Regions from separate parts of the Paenibacillus sp. FSL R7-0312 genome, predicted to be linked through region 1. Evidence: a T-box and tRNA genes for the amino acid it is inferred to sense, from the RefSeq annotation. Region 1 holds a T-box; the other holds one or more tRNA genes.
What was found. A T-box is a leader RNA that pairs with one kind of tRNA and senses whether it is charged. The one in region 1 lies ahead of trpS (tryptophan--tRNA ligase), so its partner is inferred to be a tRNA-Trp.

Region 1 (7,414 bases):
AGGCTGTCGTCCAAGGTAACTGGCATGCGGGCCGGTTTTGAGGGCGTCAGCTCTGCATTCGATAATGTGCTGCGCCAGACTCCGGATGGGGTGTGGGCTGAATGGATGGACCGGCCGGAGATTGCCCCGCTGAACTTCGTACTAAGTGAGAGCCGTGATCTGGCCCGTGAGAAGATGAGCCCGGAGCTTGAGAGCCTTGCGCTTGAACTGGCAGTTGATGGATACCATGGGTGGAGCGAGCATTACGAAACGATCGTGAGCCGGGTCCAGATTCCTTTTGAGGATGAAGAGGGCATGAAGCTGCTATCTGCCGGTCAAGCCTTCAACAAGCTGGATGACGAGGACCCTGAGGTCCGCAGCGCCATGTTCCGCAAATGGGAAGAGGCCTGGGCCGGCGCTGCTGATTATTGTGCCGACACCCTTAACCATCTGGCCGGATTCCGCCTGAAGCTCTACAAAGGCCGGGGCTGGGAGGATGTGCTGAATGAGCCGCTTGGCATTAACCGTATGACTCGGGAATCGCTCGATGTGATGTGGGAGGTTATTACGAAGAACAAGCCTGCAATTGTGTCCTATCTGCAGCGCAAGGCGAAGCTTCTTGGTCTGGAATCTCTGGCTTGGGTTGATGTGGAAGCGCCTGTAGGCAAGTCCTCCGGCAAAATCCCTTATGAACAAGCGGCAGCCGACATCGTCACCCAGTTCCGCAAATTCAGTCCGAAGCTGGCGGACTTCGCCGAACAAGCTTTCGACAATGACTGGATTGAGGTCGAAGACCGTGCAGCCAAACGTCCCGGGGGATTCTGCGTATCATTCCCGGAGAGCAAAGAATCGCGCATTTTTATGACCTACAGCGGTACTCCGTCCAATGTATCGACGCTTGCGCATGAGCTCGGTCACGCCTATCATTCGTTCCTGCTGGATGACCAGCCGCTGTTCAATCAGAACTATGCCATGAATGTGGCTGAGACGGCCTCAACCTTCGCCGAAGTCATTGTGGCTGATGCGCAGGTGAAATCCGCAGGCAATGCTGAGGAGAAGCTGGCGCTGCTTGAAGCGAAGATTCAGAACAGCGTAGCGTTCTTCATGAATATTCACGCCCGCTTCCTGTTTGAGACCCGCTTCTACGAGAAACGCAAAGAGGGTCTGGTGAATGCGGAAGAACTGTCTGCCCTGATGGAAGAAGCGCAGAAAGAAGCCTTCTGCGGTGTGCTCTCGGAGTACCACCCGCATTTCTGGGCCTCCAAGCTTCATTTCTATATCACGGATGTGCCGTTCTACAACTTCCCTTACACCGTCGGATATATGTTCAGTACCGGACTGTACCGGCTTGCGTTGCAGGAAGGTGCATCCTTTGCTGATAAATATGACAGCCTGCTGAAGGATACCGGAGTCATGACACTGGAGAATCTGGTGTCGAAGCATCTTGGCGTGGATTTGTCCAAGCCGGATTTCTGGCAGGGGGCCGCAGATTTGATTGCTGCAGATATTAATGAATTCCTGGAAATGACAGCACATCTGGCCTAAGAATTTGTCGGAAATAAGGCGAATTGATTTTTTTGCAGTAAAACAATAGCTATAGAATATGGTACGAATACGCAAAGTCCCTGGATACAGGGACTTTTTTAGTTGTGTTTTTGTCGAAAAAAGGCGATAAAAGGATGGATTTAGCTAATGATATTAAGAAATTTGCGCATTCATAGGGATAATAACCCAATTATGTTGAATAATGTTGTATGCATTTAATTAGTGACCTATAATGTGCCTAAAGCCTTATATAAGGGCTGTTAGACTGATACTTTACTACTCTGTATTTTTACACACAAAACTTAAGCCATAGGTTATTGAAGCGGCTTTTGTGAAGCTGAATCATGGAACTTGTATCACCCACAAAACTTCTAGGAGGATATGTATGTTGAGAACGGAACAACTATCGCTGGCAAGACAAATCGATCTGGTGTTTAAGGAACTGCAGGAAGAATTGTCAGGATTGACTTCCGGTATCGTATTTGTACAAATCAGAAATAACATCATCGGCAAGTTCGGCATCCGTCATAATCCGCTTGCCGGGCGCAGCGGGAGCTATGCAGCGGAGCAGGAAGGATTAACGAAGGGTCAGCAATCTTCTTTCCGGGTGATGGCTCTGGAGAGCCTGAAGTATAAGAAGCGCTGGACTCATGGCGAGATCAGCTATGAATTTGCCGTCCGCCAGGGGATGGTGGTGGTGGATGCGACACTGGAGTCTAATTACAATATGGCCAACCTGATGATCCGCTATCCCCGCAGTAACCATGGAGATGTCTCCGACCAGTCCTTTGGCTGATTACCCGATTATATATATCTTGCATACCCATATAAAAAGCCCCCCTGCGCTTCGACGAGAAGCGCGGGAGGGCTGCGAAGCTGCTCGGCCTAAGCTATGAGGCTTGGCCGGATACTTATGATAAGGCTGTTACTACGAACGACCGGACAGTTGTTGCTCTGCCAGTTGCACCAGACGTTTGGTGATATATCCTCCCAAAGAACCGGTTTCGCGGGAAGTGTAGTTCCCATAATAACCGTCAGCCGGGATAGTTACTCCAAGCTCTTGTGCTGCTTCATATTTCAACTGCTGCAGCGCTGCATTCGCTTGAGGAACGACCAGGTTGTTAGAACGGCTACCACGACCTTGTTGACCTGCTTGACCCATGTTTGTTCACCTCCTTCGCCCGTTGTGAAGATAGTATGAGCGCTAGGGAGAGAATTCATGCACGAATTTCGAAGGTTTAGAGGCTGGTAATTATATGAAATTTACCCTCAGGGATAAATCATCTGCAAGCTGCTGCCAAGCACCAGTGTCTGGCCCGGTTCAAGCGTAAGCATTCCTGTGAAGGAAGCGTCCTGCTGAAGATTCGGCGCATCCGGAAGCCAGGTGAGCGGTTCAATGCAGAGGAACTGGTCAGCCTCTCCTTTGGTATAGAGGACCCAGTGGCGGAAATGTTCCTTGTCCACCGAATAACGCAGTCCGTAGCCGTCATCGCGCATGAGTAACGCTTCGGCAGGCTGATGATCATCCATCCTCAGGGCCGTATCCAGATTCTTGCCTTGGAGGTTCATATGGCTGTTAAGACTATCGAGTTCACCGAGCGGTAATAAATGTCCGCTGGGCAGGAGTTCGTTATTTAGCTCATAAACGCTTTGCACAGGGAGTGTTATGCTCCAGCGCTCAGGGGCGCCGTCAAGCATAAACCATGTATGATAGCCGATACCAAATGGAATGCGACTGCCGCCCAGATGGGTAACCTTAAGTGTCTGCACCAGGTCAGGCCCCTGCAGGCGGAATGTCATCTCAAGCTTCAGCGGCTCGGGAAATTGCCTGATCCACTCCGGATCATCCGTAGTTGTGAATTCGGTTGTTACCGCGCAGCCTTCCTCGTCTTCTTCAATATCGCTGACACACCAGGCTTGGGTACGGTGCAGGCCGTGAATATGATGATCGCCTGAATTCCGGTCGAACTGGTAGCTGGTGCCATCGAACGCGAACTGCCCGTTTCGGATACGGCCGGGCGGTACCAGAAGCGGAATGCCAAAGTGATAAGGTTTCTGAATATAAAAAGCCAAGTCGCTTTCATCAGGCTGGCGCAGGATTTGCCGCTCCTCCTTGCGGTCCCATAAGGAAATTACATTGTTCCCCAGCCGGGGCAAAAGCGTGACTTCCAGCTCACGGCTATGCAAAATGTACGTATCATAACCGTTCCACTGCCCTTTGGTCACCTGTTTCATAAGAGATATGCTCCTTTGATAAACTGTAATCAGATCATACACGAATATCCTTATCATACCAGATTTAAGTGACGGTGGTTAGAGATTTGACAACTTCTCCGGCACGCACTATGATGAAGGCAACAATGAATGACAACAACGTGATGACAGGGACAAGTAAGCAATGGACTGTACCTTCAGAAAGCCGGTGGCTGATGTGAACCGGTGGTGCACCTCTGACCGAATGGACCCTTGAGCGCCGCGATCGAACGGGCTGAATAAGCCTTCAGTAGACCGGCCGGCTCTTCCCCGTTAACGGAAGCTAAGGCTGCTTGCCTGTCCCCCAGGGATGACTTAGGAGCAGCGAATAAGGGTGGTACCACGGTCTCACGTCCCTTGCGGATGTGGGGCCTTTTTGCGTCCTGGCGCACACGGAATATACAGATGATGGAGGATAAAGATCATGGCTAAAAAGGTATTATCGGGGATTCAGCCCAGCGGTTCGCTCACACTCGGAAATTACATCGGAGCGATCAAGAATTTCGTCAAGCTTCAAAGGGAATATGAATGTTACTTTATGGTGGTGGATCTGCATGCCATTACGGTTGCCCAAGATCCCGCTGCCCTTCGTGAGAATTCGGAATCGGTAGCTGCATTGTATCTGGCTGCAGGCATTGATCCTGCCATCTCCCATGTCTACATGCAGTCCCACGTGCCTCAGCATGCTGAGCTGGGATGGATTCTGACGACACTGACTGCTATGGGTGAGCTGGAACGGATGACGCAGTTTAAGGATAAATCGGCAGGCAAAGAATCCGTAGGAGCCGGATTATTCGTGTATCCATCGCTGATGGCTGCAGATATCCTGGTCTACAACGCCGATCTGGTACCGGTGGGTGAAGACCAGAAGCAGCATCTGGAGCTGACCCGCGACTTGGCGGGGCGCTTCAATCACCGGTTCGGTGATTTCTTCACTATTCCTGAGCCGTATATTCCTGAAGTCGGAGCGCGGATTATGTCTCTGGATGACGGGACCAAAAAAATGAGCAAAAGCGACCCTAATGCCGGCAGCAGAATCGGTCTGCTGGATCCGCCGGATATCATCCGTAAAAAGATCAGCCGCGCAACCACGGATTCAGGACGCGAAGTGGTATTTGATCCGGCCAATAAGCCTGAGATCAGCAACCTGATGAGTATCTATGCCGAATGCTCGGGAATGAGCCTCCAGCAGATAGCGGACAAGTATGAAGGGCAAATGTACGGCGGCTTCAAAAAAGATCTTGGCGAAGTAATCGTTGCCCTGCTTGAACCCATCCAGCAGAGATACCATGAGATCCGCAGCTCAGGCACACTGGGCGATATTCTGGCTCAAGGTGCCGAAAGCGCGCGCAGCAGTGCTGCCCGGACACTGGAAGGCGTGAAGGAACGGATGGGCTTCCTGCCTTACCGTTAAGAGGAGGGCAGCTTGCGCTCGGCCTTGCGTCTCAGCCGGGCTTTGATGATGAAGCCCCAGCCAATGTTGAGCACGCACAGGGTACCGAGCAGCAGTGCCAGCCAAATGTTATAGCTGATTGAAATGGAAGCTGCCGTAAGTATGAGAATTGAAGAGCAGGCGAACCACAGTGACAGACCTTTACCCATATGTTCCAGCCTTCCTTTCTGCTGCAATAGCGGTGGAGTGAGTCCCGGAGTGCTTTCTGCACCCCGGGATTTTCAATTCATATCATGAACTATTAACTGTAACCGCTTTATTGTGATTGTGCCTTATGCGGTCCGGGGCGTCAAGAGGTGGCAAGAGAAATAGACCTCAGGAAGATTTAACCTGCTGGTTAAGCTTAGCTAGAGATAGGAATGTTTATGTAAAGGTCCAATGACGGAATCCTGCACAGAATACAACATTTCCTTTATTAAATCGCCCTAATTGAAAATTGTTGCACAAAAGGCAACATTCTTCTCCTCCATAGCCGCTAAGCGGGGGGATTGCTGTATTTCATACAACAATTCTTAAAGTAATCCCAATATCTAAGGCTCAGAGTTGCATTACATTATATACAACATTCTCAACATCCCGGCCGGACAATACAGGGTGAACTTCAACTCATTGCCACATAAACTAAAAAGCTGGCATCCGCAAGGGCGGATGCCAGCCATCTTCAGGTATGCATTGTTTACGCTGCTAGGTCTTAACTGTTCCCGGATCAATGGCGAAGCGTTCATCCAGCTTCTCACTGCTGAGCCAGCCTACATAAGTATTCAGCGGGTGATACTGGTTGTCCATGACCAGTACTGCAACAAACGGGAATTGCTTACGGTGTAAATAACGAACATCCCCCCAGCGTACAATATAACCGGAGGGTAGCTCTTCGACCTCGGCGACAGCGTAAGAGGTAAAGTACAGAAAAGCCTGAATATCCGGATGGGACTTCGAATGTTCCACAGCGGGGTGAGTGGAGCACACCGCATGCCTGAACCATTCCAGCTTGCCGTTGTTCAGCAGTCCGACGTTGTAGCTGCCATCCGGCTTGGCTTTGACCACGTTCCAGCGTGTAGGCGAAATCGTAGGGATGACATAGTACCGGTCACCAGCATTATGGTGCACATCCTTGTTCTTGATGTTACGTGTGATACGCGCATGTACGAGCGTCCGCCAGATGTAATACAAGACGATGCTTGCATATAGGGTAATGAACAAGGGTGCCGGAGGCACAATCCCGCTGATCCAGAGAATGATCGCTGCCGCATGGCTGCCGAAGATGAACGGGTCGAAGATGTGGATAATATTCCAGGCAATCCATTTCTCGGTGAACGGGCGTGCCGCCTGGGTCCCATAAGTGTTGAACAGATCCGAGAACACATGGATGGCAACGCCGATAAAGCTCCAAAGCGCAATATGGCTTAAGGCATGGAGATCCGTTAATCCGAAGACCGGACCTATGACCACTGTGATCAGAGCCGGCCATAACAGTAAAAAGGGCAGGGAATGGGTGATTCCCCTGTGATTGCGGATATAAACCGCGTTGTCCTTCAGCCGCAGCGCAGTATCGGCATCCGGTGCCTGAGAAGCGAGTACAGTAGCAACCATCACGGCACCGGCAAGTGTCCCATTCGAGGCGACAGAAGGATCAACGAACGACAGACCGGCGAGTCCCAGTCCCATAACAAAATGTGTAGCGGTATCCATTTGGCCAGATCTCCTTTATACGGAAGTTCCCTATTAATAACTACCCAATTTAGCGCCAAGTTATTTAGGGGGAGGAAATAAATATTGTCACGTAATTGTCGAATTGATGAACATCATGGTCAATGATTGTCAAAGTCTTTCCCAGTTTGCTATGATAAAGTTAATAGCGGAGCGAGTAATATTATCCAGGGTACAGCCGAACAGTTACTCAGGCTCCGGCGGAACGTTAAGAAGTCCCTTAGAAGGAGGAACACCATACGTGGACAATCAATTGAGATATCAAGCTTCTTCCGATTCCGCATCAATGTCTGCCAAGTCTCCACCGGAAGGTGCAAGCTGGCGCGACTTCATTACGGTGACGAAACCCGGTATTATCCGTTCCAATCTGATCGCTGCTTTTGCAGGCTACTGGGTGGCTTCAGGCTGGGATGTACAGTATGGACGATTAATCCTTACCCTGCTTGGCACAATGCTGGTTATGGCCTCTGCCTGTGT
Region 2 (7,414 bases), 180 kb from region 1:
GCCTTACTCTATTTATAATTCATCTCATTCTTATACCGGCTTTGCTACAGTTTTAAGTACTGGCTGCAGCATTTCCAATCCTTCATTGCAGCGACAATAATCATACGGCCCTACGGCTCAAGATTAGGGTCTGGCTGCTTTCGCTTCATTCTCCAGGGAGGCAAAATAAGCAATTTTGTGGTCCACCTTTTGCGCAAAGCTCTGAAAGAATTTAATCTTCTCATCAATATGCACTTTATGCTCCTGCAGCAGTCTGCGCTGATCGGGCAAAGCACTTACCCCTTCTTTGGAAAGCGCAATGAATTGTTTGATATCGGCAATCGCCATCCCTGTATCCTTAAGACAGCAGATTAACGAAATTAACTCCAGATCCTCATCGTCAAAACACCGGTTTCCGTTAGCATCTCTTGCCACAACCGGCAATACGCCCTCCCGTTCGTAGTAACGCAGCGTATATTGGCTTAGTCCGCTTTTTTGTGCTATGGTTTTGATGCTGTATCCCATTATTGCAGCTCCCTTCTGTCAGCTGGTATCGGTTTCACCTCTTAAGGTAACACCATTTGGTTTCTATGAAAAGCCGCTCTATAAATCTATTGACTTACACCTAACTCTAAGGTCTAAGCTTAACACTGTACCTTCATTTAAGGAGTGAATAATTAATGGTAAAAAGAATTAATGTTGCTAATGGTGCGCTTGAGGTTGCTGAAATCTCCCTGGGCTGTATGCGGATTGCAGATCTGTCGCCACAAGAGGCCGATATACATATTCACAGCGCCCTGGAGGCTGGTATAGACTTCTTCGACCATGCTGATATTTATGCCGGGGGTAAAGCTGAAGAAGTGTTCGGCAACGTTCTGACCGCCAATCCCGGCATGCGGGATCGTATGATGATTCAGGCCAAATGCGGTATCCGCAACGGCTTCTTCGACTTCTCCAAAGAGCATATTGTAACTTCGGTTGAGAACAGCTTGAAGCGGTTACAGACCGATTATGTCGATGTACTTCTCCTCCACCGCCCTGACACGCTGATGGAGCCTGAAGAAGTAGCCGAAGCCTTCGATGAGCTGGAAAGCAGAGGTTTGGTTAAACACTTTGGCGTTAGTAACCAGAATCCCCTGCAGATTGAATTGCTCAAAAAGAACGTCAAGCAGCCCCTGCTGTTCAACCAGCTTCAGCTTAGCATTATGGTTACCGGCATGATTGACTCCGGCTTCAATGTCAACATGACCAACGCCGGTTCTGTAGTCCATGACGGAGGCATCCTGGAATACAGCCGTCTGCATGACATGACCATCCAGCCTTGGTCCCCGTTCCAATACGGTTTCTTTGAAGGCGTATTCCTCGGCAATGAGAAGTTCCCGGAGGTGAATGAAGTCATTAACCGTCTGGCTGCGGAAAAAGGTGTAGCAGATACCGCCATCGCAATCGCCTGGCTACTGAGACATCCGGCTAAGATGCAGCCGATTGTCGGTACCACCAACACTAAGCGTCTGCTGGATATCGCCAAAGCTTCCGATATAACCCTCAGCCGCCAGGAATGGTATGAGATCTACCGCGCGGCAGGGAATGTGCTTCCTTAACCAAGAAGGCAAAAAGAAAACACCGCCAGCTTTAGACGAAAGAGGTCTAGAGCCAGGCGGTGTTTTCTTTAACTACCTCGCAATTGGGCTTGCCTTTTTACCCATCATATAAATTCCAATCCAGGCAAACATTAATACTATCTGAGCTAGAACGACCAACCACAGTACTTCCGTGTAGCCTCCTATAAGGCAAAATATAGTATTAACCAGGGGGAACCCCAAGAACGTAAACATGATCGGAAAATCTTTTTTGGGAGTGATTGAATAATTAACCTTCCGGTCCCAGAACTTTAGGAAAGCTAATGCTAAAACTCCGATTGTAATTACAGAAAGTGCAATCAAATTCACCCATTGCATATTAGAGGTTCTTTCGAAGAATGGCCCCATATAATTAAAGAAGTTAGATAAAGGTGAGAACATACAAGCCAATGACGCAATTGCCGCCAGAAACGGATAAATGTAACCAACGGATTTACTGTAGCCTTTCTTTTTATGCCACCATTCACCAATTAGAATAAAGACTGTCCAATATCCCGCTATATAAATCCATCCTGTAAAATTCATCACAGGTTCCCCATAGATTTGAGGTTCACCGGCCAGCGGATAATACGTCCATCTTGCAATGCTTCCTTCCATGGTCTGAAATATCTGTTTAACGGCCACCGGATCCAATGAAAAGTCAAACACCATAGCGCTTAATCCCGTAATAAAGGGTTTAGTCCAGGACGGTATATTTACAGACTTTAGAACACGCAAAGTTGAATAAATGATCAGAAACTCAATTATAGGGACAGTAATAGGTATATTAAATAACATTAAAATACTCCGCCCATAGGCGTAGAAACCTTCCCCAAGAGATGACGCAGTAATTTCAAAAACAGCTGCGTAAAAAAACACAAAACCTATAAATTGCATTAGAACCGTTTTAGGATGTTCTTCCTTATCAAGGATATAGAAAACCATTAGAACAGCAGCAATTAATACCATAATATCTTGAATAATCCATACAGGGACTACAGTTATATCTCCCATATTTTACCTCCATTTAATTTAATTTGAATCGAACGTTCAAATAAATTATAATATCACCATGTTAGTAAAACAACAGGCTGTTCGTTTGAATTATGTTAGTTATCATACAAATCACATTAGTTTTGTTCATTTTTTATTTTATATGGGGAGGATATTATGGCAGACAAAAAAGCAGATCACAGAGTGAGATATACAAAAATGGTTATAAAAGAAAGCTTGTTGAAGCTTTTGACAGAACGGTCTATCAATAAAGTTACAGTGACCGACATTTGCAGCGAAGCAAACATTAATCGCAACACCTTTTATTCACACTATGCTAATCAGTTTGAGCTTCTTTCAACGATCGAGAATGATCTTTACGAAGAAATTAAGCAACTTGGGATTAATTCTTCTGACGTTAAAACTCCTGAAAAGCTATCTTATGAATTATGTAAATATATAAAAGCGAATAAAACGATTTGTGAGGTTCTGTTCTCAGAGCATGGCGATAAAGAATTATTAGAAAGAATCCTTTATATCAGTCACGATTTAACCATTGAGCGATGGAAGCAGGAATTAAAATATTTTGATCCACAATTATTTGAGTCTTGGTATACGTTTGCCGCTCATGGCAGTATAGCCATTATAAAAAAGTGGGTGAGTAGTGGTTTGAAGGAAAGCCCCAGTAAAGTTGCAGCTTTTATTGATAAAGCCACAGAGGCAGTATCCAAAGCATTTTATTCCGAAGAATTATAAATTATTTAAAATGAAGCGGACGCTCATTTTTGAGGGCCGCTTCTCTGCTCTTCTGCTGAAGACCAGGCAAGGGGATGGGACTTATGTCTGCTCCTCCAGTATTTTGGGGTCAGTAATAAGAAAAGTGATTCAGCATACCGATAAGTTCGAGAGCCTGGAGGTCAGAACATGGTTTTGGAAACGAAGCAAAGATGCGGCTTTTATCTCGACTCCTATGACCTGATTTATCAAGCCATTGCCAATCAGGATGGTCATAAAGCTGAGGAAGCTGTCCGTCTCCAGAACCGGTATTCGCAAGCAAGCGACACTCTGGTTCATGATCGTAGGAATTATTTTTATCGCAGCGAATTTGCGTGCTCCCCTCACATCGGTGGGACCATTGCTGTTCAGTCGTAATCGGGCGGAGTGACCTTGTATGTTGGAACTGCAATTCTGAGGTTTGCTATTCCCCTATGTAATGTATTACTTCCGAGCCTGATCAAACGGGAGTTTCCGCAGCAAATGGGTACTATGGACAGTGGGATATTCTGTTTCCCTGAATCTATGCGGGGCGGTAGCTTCCGGTATTAGTGTTCCCTTAGCTGTGGGGGCAGGCATGAGGTATCGTTGGTCTAGGTGCGGCTAGAAATCAATTTGTTGGTTCTGATAAAGATTGCCTGGATCTTGATAGTTCTACGCATAACTGGAGTAAGAGAATACAGCTCAAATAAAAAGAAAAAAGAGCCCACCAGAGAATATCTCTGATGAACTCTTTTAGCAGATACCGGCGAGAGGACTCGAACCTCCACGGTTTCCCACTCGATTTTGAGTCGAGCGCGTCTGCCATTCCGCCACGCCGGCATATACATATTATTTACAATTGATTCTAAAATAAAATGGAGGTGCCACCCAGATTTGAACTGGGGATAAAGCTTTTGCAGAGCTTTGCCTTACCACTTGGCTATGGCACCAAAAAATGGAGCGGACGACGGGAATCGAACCCGCGACCCTCGCCTTGGCAAGGCGATGCTCTACCGCTGAGCCACGTCCGCATATAATGGCTGGGGATATAGGAATCGAACCTATGAATGACGGAGTCAAAGTCCGTTGCCTTACCGCTTGGCTAATCCCCAACATTTGATTTAATAAAATGGGGCGACTGATGGGTCTCGAACCCACGAATGCCGGAACCACAATCCGGTGCGTTAACCCCTTCGCCACAGTCGCCATATGAAGCTTATTTAATTGCAATGCCTTATAACTCTTATAAAAGAAATGGGGCGACCGATGGGTCTCGAACCCACGAATGCCGGAACCACAATCCGGTGCGTTAACCACTTCGCCACGATCGCCATATTAAATTTTATAGGATATTACTTGGCAGGGGCAGCAGGAATTGAACCCACACCAACGGTTTTGGAGACCGTTGTTCTACCTTTAAACTATGCCCCTAAAAATGGTGGAGGCTGATGGATTCGAACCACCGAACACGTACGTGAGCAGATTTACAGTCTGATGCGTTTGGCCACTTCGCTAAGCCTCCGAGGATGGTGCCGGCGAGAGGACTTGAACCCCCAACCTACTGATTACAAGTCAGTTGCTCTACCAATTGAGCTACACCGGCGTATTAAGTTGTAAGAAATATGGTGGCGCGGGAGGGAATCGAACCCCCGACACAAGGATTTTCAGTCCTTTGCTCTACCGACTGAGCTACCGAGCCGAACATTTTTTCATAAAGATGGCGGAACCGACGGGATTCGAACCCGCGATCTCCTGCGTGACAGGCAGGCATGTTAGGCCAACTACACCACGGTTCCAAATTGGTTGCGGGGGCAGGATTTGAACCTGCGGCCTTCGGGTTATGAGCCCGACGAGCTACCGGGCTGCTCCACCCCGCGTCAATGTTAAAGATCTATTCTATTAAAAGATAGATGGTGGAGGCTGAGGGGTTCGAACCCCCGACCCTCTGCTTGTAAGGCAGATGCTCTCCCAGCTGAGCTAAGCCTCCATATATGACTCGTATGAGATACTCTCCACTCCGTTACGAGATTGCGATGTATTCCTTACGATGCCTATGCTTCAACGAACCCAGGGAATTCTCATCCCATTAATCGAAGAAGAAATTGGTGACTCGTATGGGATTCGAACCCATGTTACCTCCGTGAAAGGGAGGTGTCTTAACCCCTTGACCAACGAGCCATGCTGTTAACTACTTGTAAAGTAAAGCTACGGAGAGAGAGGGATTCGAACCCTCGAGACGCTTGTGGCGCCTACACGATTTCCAATCGTGCTCCTTCGGCCAAACTCGGACACCTCTCCAAATGGCTCCCCGAACAGGACTCGAACCTGTGACAACTCGATTAACAGTCGAGTGCTCTACCAACTGAGCTATCAGGGAATATACATATCAAGCTTGATCGCCTGAAAACTGAATCCGAAACGAATCTGCGCTCTAAGAAATTTGGATAAGCCCTCGACCGATTAGTATTGGTCAGCTCCGTGCATTGCTGCACTTCCACCTCCAACCTATCTACCTCGTCGTCTTCAAGGGGTCTTACTAGTTGGGAAATCTCATCTTGAGGGGGGCTTCACGCTTAGATGCTTTCAGCGCTTATCCCGTCCGTACGTAGCTACTCAGCCATGCTCCTGGCGGAACAACTGATGCACCAGCGGTACGTCCATCCCGGTCCTCTCGTACTAAGGACAGCTCCTCTCAAATTTCCTGCGCCCACGACAGATAGGGACCGAACTGTCTCACGACGTTCTGAACCCAGCTCGCGTACCGCTTTAATGGGCGAACAGCCCAACCCTTGGGACCTACTTCAGCCCCAGGATGCGATGAGCCGACATCGAGGTGCCAAACCTCCCCGTCGATGTGGACTCTTGGGGGAGATAAGCCTGTTATCCCCAGGGTAGCTTTTATCCGTTGAGCGATGGCCCTTCCATGCGGTACCACCGGATCACTAAGTCCGACTTTCGTCCCTGCTCGACTTGTAGGTCTCGCAGTCAAGCTCCCTTATGCCTTTGCACTCTGCGAATGATTTCCAACCATTCTGAGGGAACCTTTGAACGCCTCCGTTACTCTTTAGGAGGCGACCGCCCCAGTCAAACTGCCCGCCTGACACGGTCCCCGTACCCGCTTAGGGTACTAGGTTAGAACCTAGATACGATCAGGGTGGTATCCCAACGGCGCCTCCGCAGAAGCTTGCGCTCCTGCCTCAACGGCTCCCACCTATCCTGTACAGATCGTACCCAAATTCAATATCAAGCTGCAGTAAAGCTCCATGGGGTCTTTCCGTCTTGTCGCGGGTAACCTGCATCTTCACAGGTATTAAAATTTCACCGGATCTCTCGTTGAGACAGCGCCCAAGTCGTTACGCCATTCGTGCGGGTCAGAATTTACCTGACAAGGAATTTCGCTACCTTAGGACCGTTATAGTTACGGCCGCCGTTTACTGGGGCTTCGGTTCACAGCTTCGGGTTGCCCCTAACCACTCCCCTTAACCTTCCAGCACCGGGCAGGCGTCAGCCCGTATACTTCGCCTTGCGGCTTCGCACAGACCTGTGTTTTTGCTAAACAGTCGCTTGGGCCTTTTCACTGCGGCCCCCTCGGGCTATTCACCCTACCGAGGCACCTCTTCTCCCGAAGTTACGAGGTCATTTTGCCGAGTTCCTTAACGAGAGTTCTTCCGCGCGCCTTAGAATTCTCTTCTCGCCTACCTGTGTCGGTTTGCGGTACGGGCACCTTCTCCTGGCTAGAGGCTTTTCTTGGCAGTGTGAGATCATGACCTTCGCTACTACAATTTTCGCTCCCCATCACAGCCCAGCCTTATTGATGTGCGGATTTGCCTACACATCAGCCTCACTGCTTAGACGGACACATCCATCAGTCCGCGTCACTACCCTCCTGCGTCACCCCATCGCTCATAGCGGATTACGGTGGTACAGTAATTTCAAACTGTTGTCCTTCGACTACGCCTTTCGGCCTCGCCTTAGGTCCCGACTTACCCTGAGCGGACGAGCCTTCCTCAGGAAACCTTGGGCTTTCGGCGGATCAGATTCTCACTGATCTTTTCGTTACTCATACC

Region 2: it has a tRNA-Trp gene. The T-box ahead of trpS (tryptophan--tRNA ligase) is inferred to sense a tRNA for this amino acid. The anticodon was not compared.

Annotation. Positions count from the first base shown of each region.
Region 1 covers NZ_JBBORE010000001.1:2,514,335-2,521,748, forward strand. The annotation lists gene MKX70_RS11090 (M3 family oligoendopeptidase) at 1-1,524, shown strand, start outside; gene MKX70_RS11095 (hypothetical protein) at 1,910-2,320, shown strand; gene MKX70_RS11100 (alpha/beta-type small acid-soluble spore protein) at 2,453-2,686, opposite strand; gene MKX70_RS11105 (aldose 1-epimerase) at 2,794-3,759, opposite strand; T-box leader at 3,894-4,138, shown strand; gene trpS (tryptophan--tRNA ligase) at 4,202-5,191, shown strand; gene MKX70_RS11115 (hypothetical protein) at 5,188-5,379, opposite strand; gene MKX70_RS11120 (metal-dependent hydrolase) at 5,915-6,919, opposite strand; gene cyoE (heme o synthase) at 7,179-7,414, shown strand, end outside.
Region 2 covers NZ_JBBORE010000001.1:2,337,162-2,344,575, reverse strand. The annotation lists gene MKX70_RS10350 (MerR family transcriptional regulator) at 124-504, opposite strand; gene MKX70_RS10345 (aldo/keto reductase) at 660-1,580, shown strand; gene MKX70_RS10340 (carotenoid biosynthesis protein) at 1,653-2,612, opposite strand; gene MKX70_RS10335 (TetR/AcrR family transcriptional regulator) at 2,769-3,347, shown strand; gene MKX70_RS33405 (hypothetical protein) at 3,516-3,743, shown strand; partial or broken gene MKX70_RS10330 (MFS transporter) at 3,664-3,954, shown strand; tRNA gene MKX70_RS10325 (tRNA-Leu) at 4,109-4,187, opposite strand; tRNA gene MKX70_RS10320 (tRNA-Cys) at 4,224-4,297, opposite strand; tRNA gene MKX70_RS10315 (tRNA-Gly) at 4,304-4,378, opposite strand; tRNA gene MKX70_RS10310 (tRNA-Gln) at 4,385-4,459, opposite strand; tRNA gene MKX70_RS10305 (tRNA-His) at 4,478-4,553, opposite strand; tRNA gene MKX70_RS10300 (tRNA-His) at 4,603-4,678, opposite strand; tRNA gene MKX70_RS10295 (tRNA-Trp) at 4,705-4,778, opposite strand; tRNA gene MKX70_RS10290 (tRNA-Tyr) at 4,784-4,869, opposite strand; tRNA gene MKX70_RS10285 (tRNA-Thr) at 4,875-4,950, opposite strand; tRNA gene MKX70_RS10280 (tRNA-Phe) at 4,971-5,046, opposite strand; tRNA gene MKX70_RS10275 (tRNA-Asp) at 5,066-5,143, opposite strand; tRNA gene MKX70_RS10270 (tRNA-Met) at 5,148-5,224, opposite strand; tRNA gene MKX70_RS10265 (tRNA-Val) at 5,259-5,334, opposite strand; tRNA gene MKX70_RS10260 (tRNA-Glu) at 5,451-5,525, opposite strand; tRNA gene MKX70_RS10255 (tRNA-Ser) at 5,556-5,645, opposite strand; tRNA gene MKX70_RS10250 (tRNA-Asn) at 5,649-5,724, opposite strand; rRNA gene MKX70_RS10245 (23S ribosomal RNA) at 5,788-7,414, opposite strand, start outside.